Regions from separate parts of the Chryseobacterium sp. G0162 genome, predicted to be linked through region 1. Evidence: riboswitches for the same ligand, from Rfam matches in the RefSeq annotation. Region 1 holds a riboswitch; the other holds the start of a gene.
What was found. A riboswitch is a leader RNA that binds a small molecule or an ion and turns the genes downstream of it on or off. The one in region 1 is predicted to bind cobalamin.
Positions count from the first base shown of each region.

Region 2: linked by a shared signal. The riboswitch ahead of metE (5-methyltetrahydropteroyltriglutamate--homocysteine S-methyltransferase) and the one ahead of EG344_RS16955 (TonB-dependent receptor plug domain-containing protein) in region 1 are both predicted to bind cobalamin.

Region 1 is NZ_CP033922.1:3,735,139-3,744,275, reverse strand. It holds gene EG344_RS16955 (TonB-dependent receptor plug domain-containing protein) at 1-1,273, opposite strand, end outside; cobalamin riboswitch at 1,306-1,484, opposite strand; gene pafA (alkaline phosphatase PafA) at 1,642-3,288, opposite strand; gene EG344_RS16945 (hypothetical protein) at 3,392-4,177, shown strand; gene EG344_RS16940 (VOC family protein) at 4,217-4,609, shown strand; gene EG344_RS16935 (GNAT family N-acetyltransferase) at 4,620-5,156, shown strand; gene EG344_RS16930 (M28 family metallopeptidase) at 5,204-6,544, opposite strand; gene EG344_RS16925 (hypothetical protein) at 6,677-7,225, shown strand; gene EG344_RS16920 (Crp/Fnr family transcriptional regulator) at 7,235-7,807, shown strand; gene EG344_RS16915 (putative glycolipid-binding domain-containing protein) at 7,861-8,415, shown strand; gene EG344_RS16910 (hypothetical protein) at 8,399-8,698, shown strand; gene EG344_RS16905 (DUF1963 domain-containing protein) at 8,713-9,137, shown strand, end outside.
Region 2 is NZ_CP033922.1:4,861,048-4,870,184, reverse strand. It holds gene EG344_RS21815 (TonB-dependent receptor) at 19-2,400, shown strand; gene EG344_RS21810 (Lrp/AsnC family transcriptional regulator) at 2,517-2,978, opposite strand; cobalamin riboswitch at 3,168-3,354, shown strand; gene metE (5-methyltetrahydropteroyltriglutamate--homocysteine S-methyltransferase) at 3,529-5,832, shown strand; gene EG344_RS21800 (GNAT family N-acetyltransferase) at 5,913-6,335, opposite strand; gene EG344_RS21795 (Crp/Fnr family transcriptional regulator) at 6,395-6,973, opposite strand; gene EG344_RS21790 (anti-sigma factor domain-containing protein) at 7,032-7,853, opposite strand; gene EG344_RS21785 (RNA polymerase sigma factor) at 7,855-8,424, opposite strand; gene msrB (peptide-methionine (R)-S-oxide reductase MsrB) at 8,514-9,029, shown strand.

The DNA.
Region 1 (9,137 bases):
CCGGTTTTAAATTTTCATTTCCACCCGGTCTCCAATACAAATCATTGAAAGAAGGAGCTCTGAAATTCCTTGAAACACTTAATCCCAGATTATACCAATCTAAAGCATTCCATTTTCCTGAAAAAGAAAATAAAAGAGGCGACTTAGTCACTCCAACAAAATCCTGTCTTATTCCTGCTTCAAAACGTAAATCAGTGGTAGGAAAATATCTTATCAATCCAGCAATGGACCCCATATTTCTACTGACATGGTCTATTCCTGAACCATAACCTTCACCTTTATTAAATTGGTATTCTCCAATAATATTGAAGTTCCACTTTGAGGTAAGAAAATAATTGAAATCATTCTTCAGAATATAATTCCTTCCAGTTCCACTACTGAATTTAGGTCTGTCTATATCATTAAAATACTGGAAATTTTCTTCCGTATAAGCTGCTTTAAAAGAGTTATTAAAACGGGTCTTATTCCAATCCCAGGAAATTAGGCTTCTTACATTTTGAGTCTGATATTTTGTTTCCGTTTCTCTGTCAAATAAGATTGGAAAATGCTGTTGACCATTAAACCATTCAGAAATCCATGAAATCTGATGATGTGGAGCGAATTTATAAGCAGCTGAAATATTAAAATTTGTATTGTAATATTCTCCGTTAAGATTTATATAATTCCGGGGTTCTTTATTCACCTCATAAGCATTCTCACTGATAGAATAATTTCCTGAAGCCTTAAAACTGAATTTATCATTGCTGTATGAGCCTTTAACAAAATTATTAAAAGTATTAAAAGATCCTGCTTCAGAAAATAGACTGCCGTGAAAACCTTGATTGAAATTAAGGCTGTTGTCCAGGTGAATACTTCCTCCAATAGCGCCGGAACCATAAGTCACACTTCCTCCCCCTGCTTTTATTCCGATCTGGTCATATCCGAATAGGGAAATATTGTTCACATCTCCTTGCCCTAGAAAATTGGAATTAACATTAATTCCATTCCAAACAAAAGAAGTCTGTTGAGCAGTAGTACCTCTAAATGATGGTGAGGCAGTTCCACCACGTCCGTTTTCTTTAATATAAATGGAAGACTGAAATCTTAATACTTCGGAAAGGTTACTGGAGTTTTTTTCAACATCTTCAGCATGAATTGTTTTCACAGGGTGAAATTGTTTCACCTTGTTCATCTGGCTGTCGAAAATATAAATAGTATCTACAGCTTTCTCCTGTCCGAAAAGAAAACAGCCATAAGATGACAAAAATAGTATTAGAGATCTTTTTATATCCATATCCTTCTACTTTTCCTCCGAAAGCAATATGTTTTTTTGATTAATTTTCTGGCAGGTCTCCTGACTTTCGCTTTCTGTGCCTTCCCGTTTTTATACAGTGGCTATTTACAGAAACTTTTATTGCGATTTACAGTTGCGGGGACAGTTTGGGAGTTTCACCCAATTCCCTTTTCATTCCAATATACTGGAAACCAAAATTTTTGCAAAGATAGCTTTTTAAATGTATTAGGCAAAAAGTGAATTTTATGAAAGAAATACGAAAGCAGAATCGATTGAATCCTGATCTAAAAAAGAATTAATAACCTTCCAGTGTATGTAAAATAAAAAAACATTCCGGAGCGGAATGTTTTTTTTATATGTTATTAAGATTATTGACCTATAACTTCTGTAATTGGATTTCCAACATTTCCACTTGGGAACTGAATTTTCAGTAATGAAGAAACTGTAGGGGCAATATCCGTCATGTGATAAGCCTTATTGCTTTCACCTTGTTTCACTCCCCAACCCATAAAGATTAACGGAATGTGTGAATCATAAGAGTTCCATACACTATGAGTAGTTCCTGTTTTAGAATATGGCGGAAGCATAGAGTCGTGAGAGATCAATTGAATATCCCCACTTCTTTGTCTGTTGATTCCATTGATAATTCTTTGCTTGATGGGCTCAGGAATGCTTGATTCAGACACTCTGTCTACAGAAACTGCATATAAAACAGTAGGATCTTTTTCCAGTTCTTTAATAGCGAAGTTTCTTACATCATCCAATTCAAGTTTGCTGTCTGCCAATACTTTTCTATCGAAATAAATCTGATAATTATCAATAGCGTTGATCAATTTATCAGCTCCGAATTTATCTTTCAGCTTTTGGTTGAGGTTCTTTTCAGCACCTTCTCCAAAGAATCCCGTAGGAATTTTATGTTCTTTTAAAAAACCTACAGAGTGTGCTCCACCATGGTCAGCAGAAAGGAACACCGTGTACTGTCCTTTTCCAACCTTTGAATCCAAATAATTGAAGAATTGTGCTAAATCCTGATCTAATCTGATATAAACATCTTCCACTTCAATTGAGTTTGGCCCAAATTTATGCCCGGCATAGTCCGTAGAAGCCAAATTGATGGCTAAAAAGTCTGTAATATTATCACCTCCCAGTTTTTCTCCCTCTACAGAAGCTTCTGCTAACTTTAATGTCAACGTATTTCCGAAAGGAGTATAACGAATGTTATCTTTTTTGGTTTGATAATCTTTTGCAAGATCATTGTAAGGGAATGTAGGTGTTTTTGCACTACCTAATAATCCTTCCCAAGGAGAATTGTCTGGTGCACTTTCTGTATATTGATTGATCGGGAGCAAAGTATTCCACCCATTAGCTACCAATTTCTCCGGTAAATTCTGAGAATTGAATGATTTTACCCACTGAGGAAGATCATTCATATACCATGTGCTGGTAATAAAGTTTCCTGTACTGTCATCAAACCAGAAAGCTCCGTTTGGTGTATGACCTGCAGGAAGAATAGAAGCTCTGTCTTTTAAAGAAACTCCGACTACTTTCCCTTGGAAATTTGTTGCCAGCCTCAGCTCATCCGTTACTGTAGTTGACCAAAGATTTTTAGGTGAATGGCTTCCTGTTTTGGTATTGGTTGTCCCCACTGGCTGAACGCTGTCATCGGCAGTACAATATACACCTTTACCTGTATCTTTATCTGTCCAGTCATTTCCGGCAATTCCGTGAATCGCAGGTACAGATCCTGTATAAATACAAGTATGTCCTAAAGCAGTAATGGTAGGTACATAAGGAATGTGTACGTTATTTAAAGAATAACCGGTATTCAAAAGTCTTTTGAAACCGTCATTTCCATATTTGTTGTAAAAACGGTATAAATAATCCCAACGCATCTGGTCTACTACAAGACCTACTACTAATTTGGGTCTTTCCAATTGAGAATTTTTGTTCTTCTGTGCATTGATTGTAACTACGGACAAAAAAGTAGCTGCCGCAATTGAAATGTTCCTAAGCATCCAAGTAAAATTTTATTGATCACAAATTTAGGGGTTTTGAATGTTTTAGAACGTGAATTTTTATTTAAATTTGATCTTTATTCAATTATCAACCCGGTTCATCATGATTTTAGGAGTATATTGGTACTTTAAATTCCCTGAAAATTTATATGATTTCAAATTTTTTAAATTTTTCGAGGGATATGGAGGCCATGCAGATAATGCCGCAGAATTGGCTGCAAAAATTCAGGTGGAAAACATCAATGATTTTATCGAAAAACTGGAAAATCTGAGAACCAGGTTTAAAGAAGCATTTTTGTTTCTTAATATCAATGATAATCAGCTTATCATCAGCATTGGAGATCATCAGCTCTTTGATTTTCATTTTCAGTTTGCCCTGGAAGTGGAAGCACTGTTGATTCGTGAAAATGCAGTATTATTAGATGTTAGCATTCCATTTAAAACACAATCTACTAAAGCTTATCATAGTGAAGGAGAAAATTGGGGGCCTAATGAACATCGCTTTCTACAAATTGTAGGTTCAGATTTTAAAAAGAATAATGCGGAAAATCTTTCTATAAGGATTGACTGTAATCTTCCGTTAGCAGATAAAAAATTTTTCATCAATGATCTGGGTTCTATCTGCCGGGAAGAAAATATCAATGTATTTTATTATAAAGATTATGATTTCAGTACTCACTCCAATCTAATGCTCTTCTTTACGAATGGCTGCCAAAGAATAGGTGCTGTTCAATCCATCAATCTTAATTCATTTGGAAATAAAGTAAGACAACTTACTCAAAAATATGCACTTCATTTTGGGCATCTTGAAGGTTTGAAATATTATCCTCAGCATGGTCCTCACATTGAGCTAATCACAGATGAAGAATATATTATAAATAGAAAATAAAACAAAATTGAATTCCAAAACTACACTAAATCTAATAACATGATTAAGTTTAAATATGTCATTTTGTATGTAGAAAATGTAGAATCAGCAATGAATTTCTACCAAAATATTTTCGATGCAAAAATAAAATTCATTACTCCTGAAAAAGATTATGGAGAACTGATTACTGGAGAAACGACTCTTTCTTTTGCTTCTGTTGATTTGGCCAGCTCCAATATTAAAAAGGGATTCCTCCTTTCCAAAACAGAAGTTAAACCTTTTGGGATTGAATTGGGGTTTGTAACTGACGATGTAGAAACCTTAGTGGAAAAAGCTGTAAAAAACGGCGCCATTCTGTATCAAGATATTGCTGTAAAACCTTGGGGACAAAAGACTGCTTACATTAAAGATCCCAACAATTACCTTGTAGAAATCTGTACTGAAATTCAATAAAACATATTCCGTGGAAATTAAAAAACTACAAAAGCTGACTTCCAATCCTGGTTTAGAATGGGGACATAATGGATATTCAACAGATATCATCTACTCTGTTTCTTCAATAGAATTCAGTGGCACCTTTGAATTGACTCTGAGAGAAAAAAAATTATCCTACACTAAAGTATGGGAAACCAATTCTGATGATATCGAAGAACTCAATACGATCATTGAAAAAGATTCATCTTTCGGAGCTTTTGCAGATGGTGAACTTCAGGGCTGGATCATCTGTGAACACAGAACCTGGAACAATAGTTTCTACATCGAGAACATTCTTGTGAATGAAAAATACAGAAGACAGGGATTGGGAATCCTGCTGATTAAAAGCGCAATCAAAGAGGCCAGAAACCTTAACTGCCGGGTTATTGAACTGGAAACACAGAACACAAACTATCCAGCCATACAATTTTATAGAAGAATGGGGTTTAATATCACCGGAGTGAATACAAGATTGTATAATAACTCCGAAGAAATTGCTCTTTTTATGACGTTGGACATAGAATAGCTTGTGAAAATTTTCAGGTTTTGGCTAAAGCCAATACATATTTAAATTTATTTTATTTTCGGCAAAACGATCAAGCTTTCATTTCCGGAAGCGTTTATGGCTTGTATAGCAAAGAAATAATTGTCTTTAGAATAAGGCAACTTGATAACAGTTTCTTTGGTAAATATTTTTTTCTGCCACATAGAAGCATCCGTTTCACGTAACAATACATAATATCCTCCTACCTCTCCTGATTTAGGCTTTTCCCAGGAAAGATCTGTAAAATTGGTAAGTTTACTCACTTCTATTTTTACATTTTCAGGTTTTGAAGGGGATTTTGCAAGATTTGCAAGAACCGCAATATTTACGCTAACATTCTTTTTAAAATACTCAAAATCCATAAATTCCGGTAAATCTCCATACTGCACTCCATTTTCTTTTCTGATATCCTGATGCTGATGGTCGAAATTCTCATTGAATTCCGTAAGCCGTACAGCAGAAAATCCTTTTTCAACAAATGGAGTATGATCTCCACCTCTCAAAAAACGGTCATTCCTGTAAATTAATTTAACCTGAAGATTATCAACATACCGCTCTCCTATTTCTTTAATATATCTTGCCAACTGTCTCGCCTCTCCATCATTTTCCAGTCCGAATTTTCTAATCTCCTGAGCTTTTTTATCCAACTCATATTGAGGCAGACCTTCTGAAAAGACTCTCAGCTGATGGGTATTAATCAAATGAGTATCACTGCTGAGATTATTTGAAATCATGTCATTATTCAACAAACCTTCCAACTGCCAACCTTCATTAGCTGCTTTCTCAGCCAGCATTTTAGAACCCAGCAAGCCTTGTTCTTCTCCAGAAAAAGCGACGAATACAATACTTGCCGGAAATTTAGATTTGCTCAATATTCTGGCACTTTCTATAAGTCCTGCTACTCCACTTCCATCATCATTGGCTCCCGGAGCATTGTCTTTGCTATTCATGACATCACTTACCCTTGAATCCAGATGTCCACTCATCATAAACAATCGTTTATCATTAGGGTTGGTTCCATGAATAATGGCAATAACATTTCCTAAATCAGTAGGACGGTCTATTCTTTTTCCATCTGGTTGGATGGTTTGATTCTGCATAAAGACTTCCATTCTTCCAGCTGCGTTTTTTGCATAGTCATTGAATTTTTTCGACACCCATTTTCTCGCAGCTCCTATTCCTCTTTTGGAATCTGTAGTAGAACTCATGGTATGCCTTGTTCCAAAGTTCACCAAAGAATTGATATGACTTTTCAGAGAATCTGTACTTACCTGTGAAACATAATTGAGGATTTCAGTATCCTGCTGAACCGTTTGTTGAGCGTGAAATACAACAGGAATAAAGAACAAAGTGAATATTATTTTTCTCATAACAGAACAGTCTATTAATCTTTTACAGTTTATTTGTTATTAAATAAAATTACAAAAAAGACAACAAACTTTATTAACAAAATCATTAAATTAAAATTTCAGTATTTTCGCAAAAAGATAACCTTATATCAGATGGATACAAAGAAAAACGTTCTGGAGAAAATGTCTGACCGAGAACTTGAGCAATACATAAAACCTGACAGTAAATTTGTACCTCAAGCGATACAGTACGCTTATGAAATTTTACAATCAAGAGGAAGAACATTTACGAATGAAGAACAGGATCGCATTAACTCTCTTGTTTCTACAGTTGGAAGTAACGAACCCATCATAATACATCCTAATCACACAAAAGCGTCCAATCTTATCTACCTGTCTGGAGCAATAGGAATTGCCGGTTTAATCTGGACATCAGAACAATTAAATTCAGGTTTGGCAATTTTCATTTCTGTCGCGGTAATTGCTTTTGTTTTTGGAACCGGTTATATGATCGGAAAGGGAAACGCAGTAGCAAAATATCTGTTCATCTTTCTTTTTGTGATCGGTATCCTTGGAATACCTGTAATAATAACCCATTTAAGCACCGAGCCTATTCTCGGAATCATCAATATTTTACAACTTATTTTTCAAACATGGGCTGTTGTACTTCTTTTAAAAATTCCTAAAAATAAAAAAGTATAGATATCTCACATGGAAAACCTTCTTACCTATATCCGTTCTCTCACTCCATTTTCAGATGAAAGCTGGACATTACTTCAAGCTGCACTCTCCGAAAAACAATATAAAAAGAATGAACTGATCTTAAAGGAAGGCGAAATATGTCAATCATTATTTTACATTGATAAAGGATATTGTAAGTCTTATTATGAAATCAATGGCGTAACAAAAAACACTGATTTCTTTTTTGAAAATGAAATTGCAACCAATATCAATAGTTTTGGCAGTGGAAAACCTTCTGAATTCAATATGATGGCTTGTGAAGAATTACATGTTGTTATCTTTAATAAAGAAATACTCTTTAAAATTGCAGCACAATACATTGAAATAGAATCTCTGGGGCGTCATTGTATTCGACAAATTGCTTACAAACAGGAAGAGTTCGCCAACCTCTTCAAACTGTATTCAGCGCAGGAAAGACTTGAATATCTTGAAAAAAAACATCCAGAGATATTACAAAGAGTTCCGTTGTCCCAACTGGCTTCATTTCTGGGAGTAGCCAGAGAAACATTAAGCAGGATCAGGAAACGGAGAATTTCTCAATAACCGGAACTCCTGATCAAAAGAATATAAAAAAATTAACACCAATCCAAAATAAAATGAAAACATTGATCTGGCAAGGAATTGCTTTTCAATCCCTGGAATATTTCAGTCTTAAAGAAAATGATAAAGGTTCAATCATAGAATCAAGAATTATTGGTTACTATGAAAGTAAAATGTATACTGTAGATTATCAATTAATCATCGATATTAATTGGAATATCCAGGAATTTATCATCAAATCTGAAGTCAACACGGTTAAAAATGAATTAACCGGTAGAAAATTACAGGACGGATGGGAGATCAACAATGTAATTAATCCCGATTTTAAAGAATTTCCCTTCATTGATATCTCATTAACTCCTTTTACGAATACCTTGCCCATCAACAACCTTACATTGGCTGAAAACGATGCCCGGAAAATCCAGGTCATTTATATTGATGTTCTGAATAACCTGGTAAAACCGGTGACTCAGCAATATACCAGAATTGCTCCCCATACTTATCATTATGACAATCTTCAAAGCGATTTTGAGGCTGACATTTTAGTCGATGATAATGGTTTGGTAGTCAATTATCCTGGATTATTTGAAAAAATTGCTGAATTTTCTTAAACCTCAGCATACCATTACTATGACCATTAATGAAATAAAAGAAGCTGCCATTGCCTGTAAAACATTGAACCAACAGGAACTGAGCGACAAAATAAAAGAATTAAAAGACAATGAAGTTTCATTTCTCGGTTGTTTTGCGTTTACCCAGCATAATCAACAAATTTCCCTTTCAGAATCTATAGAAATGACCTTGAAACTTGATGTATTTACAGAAGAAGAAAAAACTCAAATCAACGGATATCTGAATCTGACTTGGGAAGATTTTAAAGAAGATGAAAACTAATAACTTATAACAAAATGGATAACAGAATTCAGGAAATTAAAGATAAAATAGAAATACCTGCTACAGAATTTTTTACTGGTGGTTTCAGACCTCTTAATGTTTTAGAAGAATCATGGATCGGGCGGGTATTTGCCTATGCTGAAGATGAAGAGATTCCTTTGGATAAAAATGGAGATCCTATGATGCCGCTTATCCAGTTCTATCTTCCCAACCAGCCTTTTGTACCGGAATTGATAAAGGACAAAAAATTAATTACCGTATTTATTTCTCAGGATTTTCCGAGAATGCTTGAAAAAATGGGTGACAATTGGGTAATTCGGGAATATGATGATCTGGAGAATATTGTCATCAAGGATTTGCAAAGTCCGGTTTCTTATTTAAAACCATTTCCACTACGCTCCGAATTATATCCTAAAGATGCCCCTTTATGGGATGGTGG
Region 2 (9,137 bases), 1.1 Mb from region 1:
AATTAAAGTAACATGCACATGAAAAAGACCCTTTATTTTTTGATGGGAAGCTCTCTTATCTACCCATCACTACTGAAAGCGCAGAAACTTAATCCTGAAAAAAAGAATGTAAAAGACATAGAGTCTATACAAATACAAGGAAAAACGGATTACAACAGTGTAAATATTTCGAGGAAGAAGCTGGATTTTATTCAATCCAATACTTTGGGGGAAACCCTGAGAAAAATCCCAGGTATCCAAAATTCCGGGTATGGCCCTAACTCTGGTGCTCCGGTTATCAGAAGCCTCAGCGGAAATCGTGTAAAAATACTGGAAAACGGAGTTGCAGTAAACGATCTTTCCGGGATAAGCCCAGATTTTAATACTGATATTGAAATGAACAGTGTTCAAAACATTACTGTTTATAAAAACTCCGCATCAGTCCTTTATGGAGGGAAAGGTATTGGAGGAGCTATCGATATTGAAACAGATTATGTTCCCCGTCAATTGCCCAATAAAACAATCAATTTTCGTGGACTCCTTGAGGGCGGAAGTAATAGTGGACAAAAACAGGCATTTTCAGCAAAAGGAGTTATCGCAAAAAACTGGGTATGGACGGTGGGAGCAGCCAACCAAAAACAAGAAATTGTAAGAATTCCCGGAAAATCTAAGGACAGCAGATGTTATGATCCCTCATTAGTAGGCTTCAACAGCATTTTGCAATCTCTTTGCCAGATAGAAGTAGATTCAAGGCACGTACTCAACAAAAGTCTCTTTCCATATATCAGTCAGTTTGCTATAGATCATATGATAGAATACGAACTTTCAGAAGGAGACCTATACACATTCAGTCCTACCTATTATAATCCTTCAGATAGTAAACATTATCCCAACCCAAAGAATCAACTGTATGTTTCCGGTCAGGATCCTGTAAAAGACCGCTATAAAGATGAAGTTAATAATATCAGAGATTACGTTCAAACAAAAGATGGAGAAATCCCCAACAGCCATTCGGAAAGCAATTCTTTTTATGTTGGAACAAGTTATATAGGAAAATCATTCTATGTAGGTGGAGCTTATCAAAACTCTTATTCATATTTTGGTGTTCCTGGCTATACTCTTCCCAAAATGCAGCAGCACACTCACGGAAAGCCTCAACCTAAAATAGAGTACCGACCTATCAATATCAGGAGTTTATCTCATAAAGCAATGTTTGAGTCCGGTTATCAATTTACAGGTTTCCCAATTTCCAGTATCAAATTAAATTATATGGGAGTATTTTCAAAAAACGCTGAACTTATTGATCGCCAGCGGGCCAATCAGTTTGAAGTGAATCAGCATAATGGGCGTTTGGAAATTGTACAACAAAAACTGAAATTCCTCAGTGGAACCACAGGTCTTGACGTTCAATATAGAGATATGACAGGAGATGGGAAACAGAGATACCTACCCAATACGATAAGCCGCGAAATCGGAATATTTACGATGCAGCATCTTGATTTCAACAGTGTTCAACTGGATCTAGGTTATAGGAATGACCATGTTCAGCGCAGAGCAGATACAGATAAAAAATACGTAAGAAGCCGTGGCCTTTCAGGAGGAAACCTCAGCGACAGGGATTTTACGCTTCACCAGCTTCATACTTCAGCACAGTGGAATATCTTTAAAAAAGCTTACTTAAAAGCCCAGTATAATCACTCCGAAAGAGCCCCGGAAGTGAACGAACTTTACGCAGGGAATAATCATTTCGCGATCCTGACGGAAGAAAACGGTGATGACAGACTAGATAAAGAAATAACAAAAACTGTAGAACTGGGAGCCGGAATCAATCTGAAAAATCTTCGTGTATCTGCTAACTGGTACCATACTTCCTATAAAAATTATATTTATCTCGCTCACACCGGAATTTCCCGGGAAGTTTTCCTGGTTAAAGAATGGCGTTCTGATGATACTGAAATCAACGGAGTTGAAGCAGAAGCTGCTTACAAAGTTGATCTTAACAAAATAGGAAAATGGGAAATAGGAGCTTATTATGATCTGGTAAGAAACATCAGTGTTGCAGACAGCTCAATAAGAAAATGGAGCGATGGTGATTATATGCCGAATATGCCTACCAGCCGTTTTGGATTTAATCTTGAAGGTAATATACAGAATTTCAGTATTAATATTGGTTTTGACCATTATTTAAAACAAAAATACTTAGGAAAGAATATTAATCCTGAACTTCCAATGCCTGCATTTTCATTGCTTAATGTCCGCGTTTCCTATAAAGACGATAGCTTAGGAATAGGAAATTTGGAATATTATATCGTAGGAAACAATCTGTTGAATTCTGAAGCAAGGCTTCAAAACTCACAACTAAAGTTCCTAAGTCCGCTACCAGGCATTAATATCTCAGCCGGAATAAAAATAACAATATAATCTATATTTTGGGGCAGAACATTTGTAAAACATAACTATTATTTACTGTGTATGCCCCAATTTTAATTCTTGCAACAGTGTGAAATTCAATGTCTAAATTTTTAACGGATACCTTTTTATAAAGTTATCCCTTGATTATTCTTTACTTCAGCCATTACAAATGTGCTATGGGTACTCCCTATAGAATCTACAGAGCCTAGCTTATTGAATACAAAATCCTGATAATGTTTCATATCCCGAACCTGAACCTTTAATAAGAAATCAAAATCTCCGGAAATATTGTAACATTCTGCCACTTCCTGAATTTCCAGAATTTCTTTTACAAAATCATAACCTACGGACCGATCATGAATTTTTAATTTGATCTGGCAAAACACCGTAAATCCACGATTAAGCTTTTCCGCATCCAGAACCGCCACATATCTTTTCACGAAACCTTCCTGCTCAAGCCTTCTTACCCGCTCAAAAACAGGAGATGGAGATAGATTAACTTCCTTTGCCAGCTCTTTAACTGTCAGTTTTGCGTTGTTCTGAAGCAGTTTCAAGAGTTTTAAATCCTTATCATCGAGTTGTTCCACAGAATATTATTCTTTTAGAGTTTAAAATCATCCAAATTTACAGAATTATATTCTATATAATATAATTTAAAAAGTTTAATTAACCGAATAAATTACTTTTAATTGCTATTATATTCTGTTTTAATAATTTTACACAAAATTAAAATCTTTTATCAGGCTTGATATTGATAAAAGATCAGTTCTTTACAATCTTCATCAAACAGGAAAGGTTTTACTTAAGGTAAATTAATAGGGAATCGTGTGAAAATCACGAACTGTCGCGCAACTGTAAGTAACACACCAAAGGTTTCTGTCCTTGGATATCCACTGCCAAAAGCGGGAAGGATGACAGAAACCGTTACAAGTCAGGAGACCTGCCTTTACTGAATTGACAATGCTTTCGCGATCTGAAGCTTTTGAGTCATACAGATGATATATTGCAGTACATTTTATCTCCGGATGAAGTAGTACCATGCATTTGTATCATTGATTTTCAAATTTTTCTATCCTAGCAAGCATTCCGAAGCATGAAAAGAGCATTTAAAATAAGTTTAATTTAAAATTTGTAAAAATGCAAACTCACATTCTGGGCTACCCGCGTATTGGTAGCAAAAGAGAACTTAAAAAAGCCTGCGAACAATATTGGTCAGGTAAAATTGTTTTGGAAGAACTTCTTACCGTAGGAAGAAACATCTGCAGTCAAAACTGGAACCTTCAGAAAGAAGCCGGAATTGATCTTATTCCATGTAATGATTTTTCTTATTACGATCAGGTTCTGGATATGAGTCTGGTAGTAGGCGCTATTCCAACGCGCTATCATGAAGTAGCCCTGAAAAAAAACAATTCTGAATTGGATCTTTATTTTGCCATGGCAAGAGGATACCAGAAAGATGAATTAGATATCACAGCCATGGAAATGACCAAATGGTTTGATACCAATTATCACTACATCGTTCCTGAATTTTATAAAAACCAGCAATTCAAACTTACTTCAGATAAGATTTTCAATGAATTTGCAGGCGCCAAACAGGCGGGGATCAATGCAAAACCTGTGATTATCGGTCTCGTTTCTTATCTGCTTTTAGGAAAAGAGAAAGAAGAAGGATTTGATAAACTGGATCTTGCCCACAATCTTCTTCCGGTCTATGTTGAGATTATCTCAAAACTACAAAGCCAGGGCGCTCAGTGGATTCAGTTTGATGAACCCTTTTTAGCATTAGATATCAATGAAAAAGCAAAAGAAGTCTATACTTTTGTGTATGCTGAACTTAGAAGACAGTTTCCGAAGCTTACATTCATTGTAACCACTTATTTTGAAGGATTAAAGAATAATTTAGCTCTTGCCACATCACTTCCTGTAAATGTTCTGCATATTGATCTGGTAAGAAATCCTGAACAACTCGAAGATGTTCTTCATTCTATTCCTGAACACCTGAGTCTGTCTCTTGGAATCGTAGACGGAAGAAACATCTGGAAAAATGATTACGAAAACTCTCTATCCTTTATTAAAAAAGCAACCGAAACACTGGGATCTGAAAGAGTTTTAATCGCTCCGTCATGCTCCCTGCTTCATTCACCATGTGATTTAGACTTTGAAACCAGCCTTAATGCTGAAATCAAAAACTGGCTCGCTTTCGCAAAACAAAAAGTAAAAGAAGTGGTTACCCTGAAAGAATTAGCTTCAGAAACTTCTGATGAGAATATTCTTCAGGATTTTGAAGAAAATAAAAAAGCGGTTTCAGATAGAAAAACATCTTCATTGATCCATAATGAAAATGTAAAACTCAGAGCGAATGCCGTGACTGAGAAAGATTCACAAAGAAAAAATTCTTTCCATATCCGTAAAGAAGAGCAACAAAAAGCATTGCAGCTTCCTTTATTTCCCACTACAACCATCGGATCATTTCCACAGACAGCAGAAGTAAGAACCTGGAGGGCAAAATTCAAAAAAGGAGAACTGACTACAGAACAATATGATGCTCTATTAAAAGAAGAAACCCAAAGAACCATCCGTTGGCAGGAAAGTATCGGAATAGACGTTCTTGTACATGGAGAATATGAACGTAATGATATGGTGGAATATTTCGGAGAGCAACTGAAAGGATTTACCTTTACTAAAAACGGCTGGGTACAAAGCTATGGAAGCCGTTGCGTAAAACCTCCGATCATCTTCGGAGATGTTTCCAGACCTGAACCTATGACCGTATACTGGTCTCAATATGCTCAGTCTCAAACCAATCAATGGGTAAAAGGAATGTTAACAGGTCCTGTAACCATATTACAATGGTCATTTGTACGCGATGATCAGCCCCGTTCTGAAACTTGTAAACAGATTGCTCTTGCCATTCGTGATGAAGTTCAGGATCTGGAAAAGGCAGGCATCAGAATTATTCAGATTGATGAACCAGCTATCCGTGAAGGCCTTCCATTGAGGAAAACAGAATGGCAAAATTACCTGAAATGGGCTGTAGAGGCATTTAAAATATCAGCAAGTGGAGTAGAAGACGCTACCCAGATTCATACTCATATGTGTTATTCAGAATTTAATGATATCATTAAGAATATCGCAGATATGGATGCGGATGTGATTACGATAGAATGTTCAAGATCTCAAATGGAGCTTCTACATGCTTTTGCAGATTTCAAATATCCTAATGAAATCGGTCCCGGAGTTTATGACATTCATTCTCCGAGAGTTCCTTCGAAGCAAGAAATGATTGAACTGCTGAAAAAAGCACAGGATGTAATTCCTGCTCATCAGCTTTGGGTAAATCCTGACTGTGGATTGAAAACCAGACATTGGGAAGAAACAGAAAAAGCTTTAATTGCTATGGTTGCTGCTGCTAAAGAAGCGTCTGTAGAATATGCATCTTAACTATTTTCAACCTCATAGAAAATCAAAAAAGCATCCGATTTGGATGCTTTTTGGTTATCATATAAATTTCTTTTACCAAATTATAATCCCATATGTAAAATAGGATATTCTTTACCCTGATTATCTAATGCTGATCTATCAAGAACACGGAATCCGATATATTGATAGAAGCCCACGGCCTGAGCATTTTGTTCATTCACATCTACTTTATTTACGTTTAGATGATTGATTCCATACTGAATCAGTTTTTTACCAATCCCTTTACCACGATAATCGTTATGAATAAACAGCATTTCAAGATTTCCTTCAGCAATTCCCATAAATCCAACTAAAGTTCCATTTTCTTCAAACCCTAATAAAATAACATGTTCAAAATAACCGGGAATCTCTTTTTTATAATAATTAAAATCTTCCTCTTTCAGAAAATCATGGGTATTGAGTACAGAACTTTCCCAGATTTTCATTAGCAGAGGATAATCTATTTCATGTATTTCTCTTATCATAGTCGTAAATTTTGAGTAGCAAAAATCGTATTTTTTACCTCTCAACCACTGAACCTGGGTTAAAAAATCCGTTTCCGTATTCTGCTTAATGCTTGTGGAGTAATCCCTAAATAAGAAGCAATATCCTTTAATGGAATACAATTGAAAGTATTTCCAAATTCTTCCATCATCTGTAAATAATACTGTTCGGGAGTGTATTTTATCAGGTCGATATTTCTATTCAAAAGCTTATTCAACAATCTGGCTGTCAGATTTTCAAAGACTGCTTTCAAACCAGGAATCGCTTCATATAGCCTGATAGCCTGTTCCTGATTAATCCTATATATTTCACAATCTGTAATGGTCTGCACATTAAAAGTTGACTTTTCCTGGAGGGTAAATGAAATATTAGACAAAGAAAAGGAGCCTTCCTTACAAAACCAGAAGGTTTGTTCCTCACCTTTATGATTTAAGGTCCAGCAACGTGCTATACCATTGAAAATAAAATAACTGTATTTCTCTAATTCACCTTCCTGAATAAGAAATGTGTTCTTTTTAACCCATATTCGTTCAAAAAACTGGTCAAAAAGCTCAGATTCAGCTGTATTAAATGTATTGAGATCAACATTGAACTCTTTGAATAATTTTTCTAAAAGCATTCTTTAAAAATGATAAAAAGCTTTTAACCAGATAGGAGATGAATATTGAATAGGAATCTTATATTCCTCCCATTACATACATATTTTCCATAGTCGGAACACTACTTCCGCCTTCTTTTTCAAGTGTGATGGCAAAAGCCTGTGCTTTTGAGATGGTAGCCAATGCAATCTGGCTATCTTTATTTTCGGCATACATTCCTGCATTTACAGGTTTTCCGTCTTCAATAGCCCAAAGCTGGTACTGCATCCCGGTTGGGGCTTTAGGAAGATTCTCAGCATTCAGGTAAACTTCTTTTGTCTTTTTATCCCAGAAAACCATGGCTTTGGCATCCTGATGCTTTTCTACGCCTTTTAACATTACCATTTGCATATCCGGATTAGAGAACATATTCAGTTTGTGATCCATCTTTTTCATAGCAGCATCCTGAGATTGCTTTTCTGCTGCCAATTTTGTCATTTCTTGCTTCGTAGCCGACTGGCTGTTCATCCAAAATAGATTGCCTGCAATACTTACAAGAAATAAAACAGATGCCGCAACAGCATAGGCTTTCCAATTAGTATTCTTCTTGGTTTCTCCTTCAATTTTAAATTCCTCCCGATCTTTTGAGACAGGAGTATTTACAGGAATAGAAAGGGTTTCTTCTTCAGTAGACTGTTTCTGCTGAATGGTATTCCAAATCTTAGATTTCAGATCATTTGGAGGTGTTACAGCCTGGGCAGTAGCCAGATCTTCCAAAGTTTTTTGCGCTTCTTCATAAGCGGCTTTCACTTCAGCATTGTTTTTCATCACACACTCCAAAATGCCTGCTTCCTCGGGAGAAGCATGACCTAGAATATAAGATTCTATAATTCCGGATGATATGTATTCCTTAGTGTTCAATTTATTGATAATCTTTTAGCAAATCTTTTAATTTCATCAGCGTATTACGCATTTTAGTTTTTACCGTTCCCAGCGGTATCTTCAGTTTTTCGGATATTTCATTTTGGGTATATCCCTGATAATAAGCAAGATTAATGAGTTCCTGCTTGTCCACTTCCAGTCCTTCAAGTACATTGTTAAATCCAATATAATCGGATGAATTATTGGTCGTTGAAAGTTCTGTAGTGTTATATACGAAATCTGGAAGTGATTGGTTTTTAAGTTCGTTTTGGAATCCTTTCGATTTTAGATAATCGATCGCTGTATTGCGGGCAATATTAATCATCCAGGTATAAAATCTTCCTTTGGAAGCATCATATTGATGAATAGAATTCCAAATTTTAACAAAAACATCCTGGAGGATTTCTTCCGTATATTCTTTAGACTGAACAATACGAAGAACAACACCATACAACGCACCGGAATAGTGGTCATACAGATAATGAAAACCGTTTTCGTTTTTTTCTTTCAGTAAAACGATAAGTTCCTCTTCTGAGCAGGTTGTTTTAATAACTTTTATTTTTCTATCCAAATGTAATAAAATAAAACATATTCTCAACAAAATCTGAATATTCTTTTATCCCGTATATGATATTAAGAGAAAAATTTAAAATAACTATTATGAAAAATCTAATATCAAAACTACTATTACTCTCTTGTATAGCAATAGCCACCGGAGAATATAAAGCACAAACAGATCTTTTTAAAACTAAAAATCCTTATTACTCCCATACTGCTGAATCTCCACTGAAGATTAGTAATTCGGAATGGAAAAAGATTTTAAAACCTGAACTCTATCAGGTTGCCAGAGAAGGAGCCACTGAAACTGCGTTCACTGGAAAATATTATGAACTTGATGAGAAAGGAACCTATTATTGTGCAGTATGCGGAAATGCCCTGTTTCTTTCTACTTCAAAATTTGCTACTACTTGTGGCTGGCCGTCTTTTTATCAACCCATTCGTAAAAATAGTGTTACCTACAGAAAAGATACTTCTTACAATATGATCCGAACAGAGGTTCTATGTGGAAGATGTGGTTCTCATTTGGGACATATCTTCGAAGATGGTCCGAAACCGACAGGAAAACGCTTTTGTATGAACTCTATTTGCCTTGATTTTATTCCAAGTAAAAAATAATACACTGATTTACAGTAATTTAAATTAAATTTTATTTTTTTTCAATCTAAAATAAAACCAAGCTCGTAAATGATATTAAAACACAAATTAACTATAATTAATTTAAAA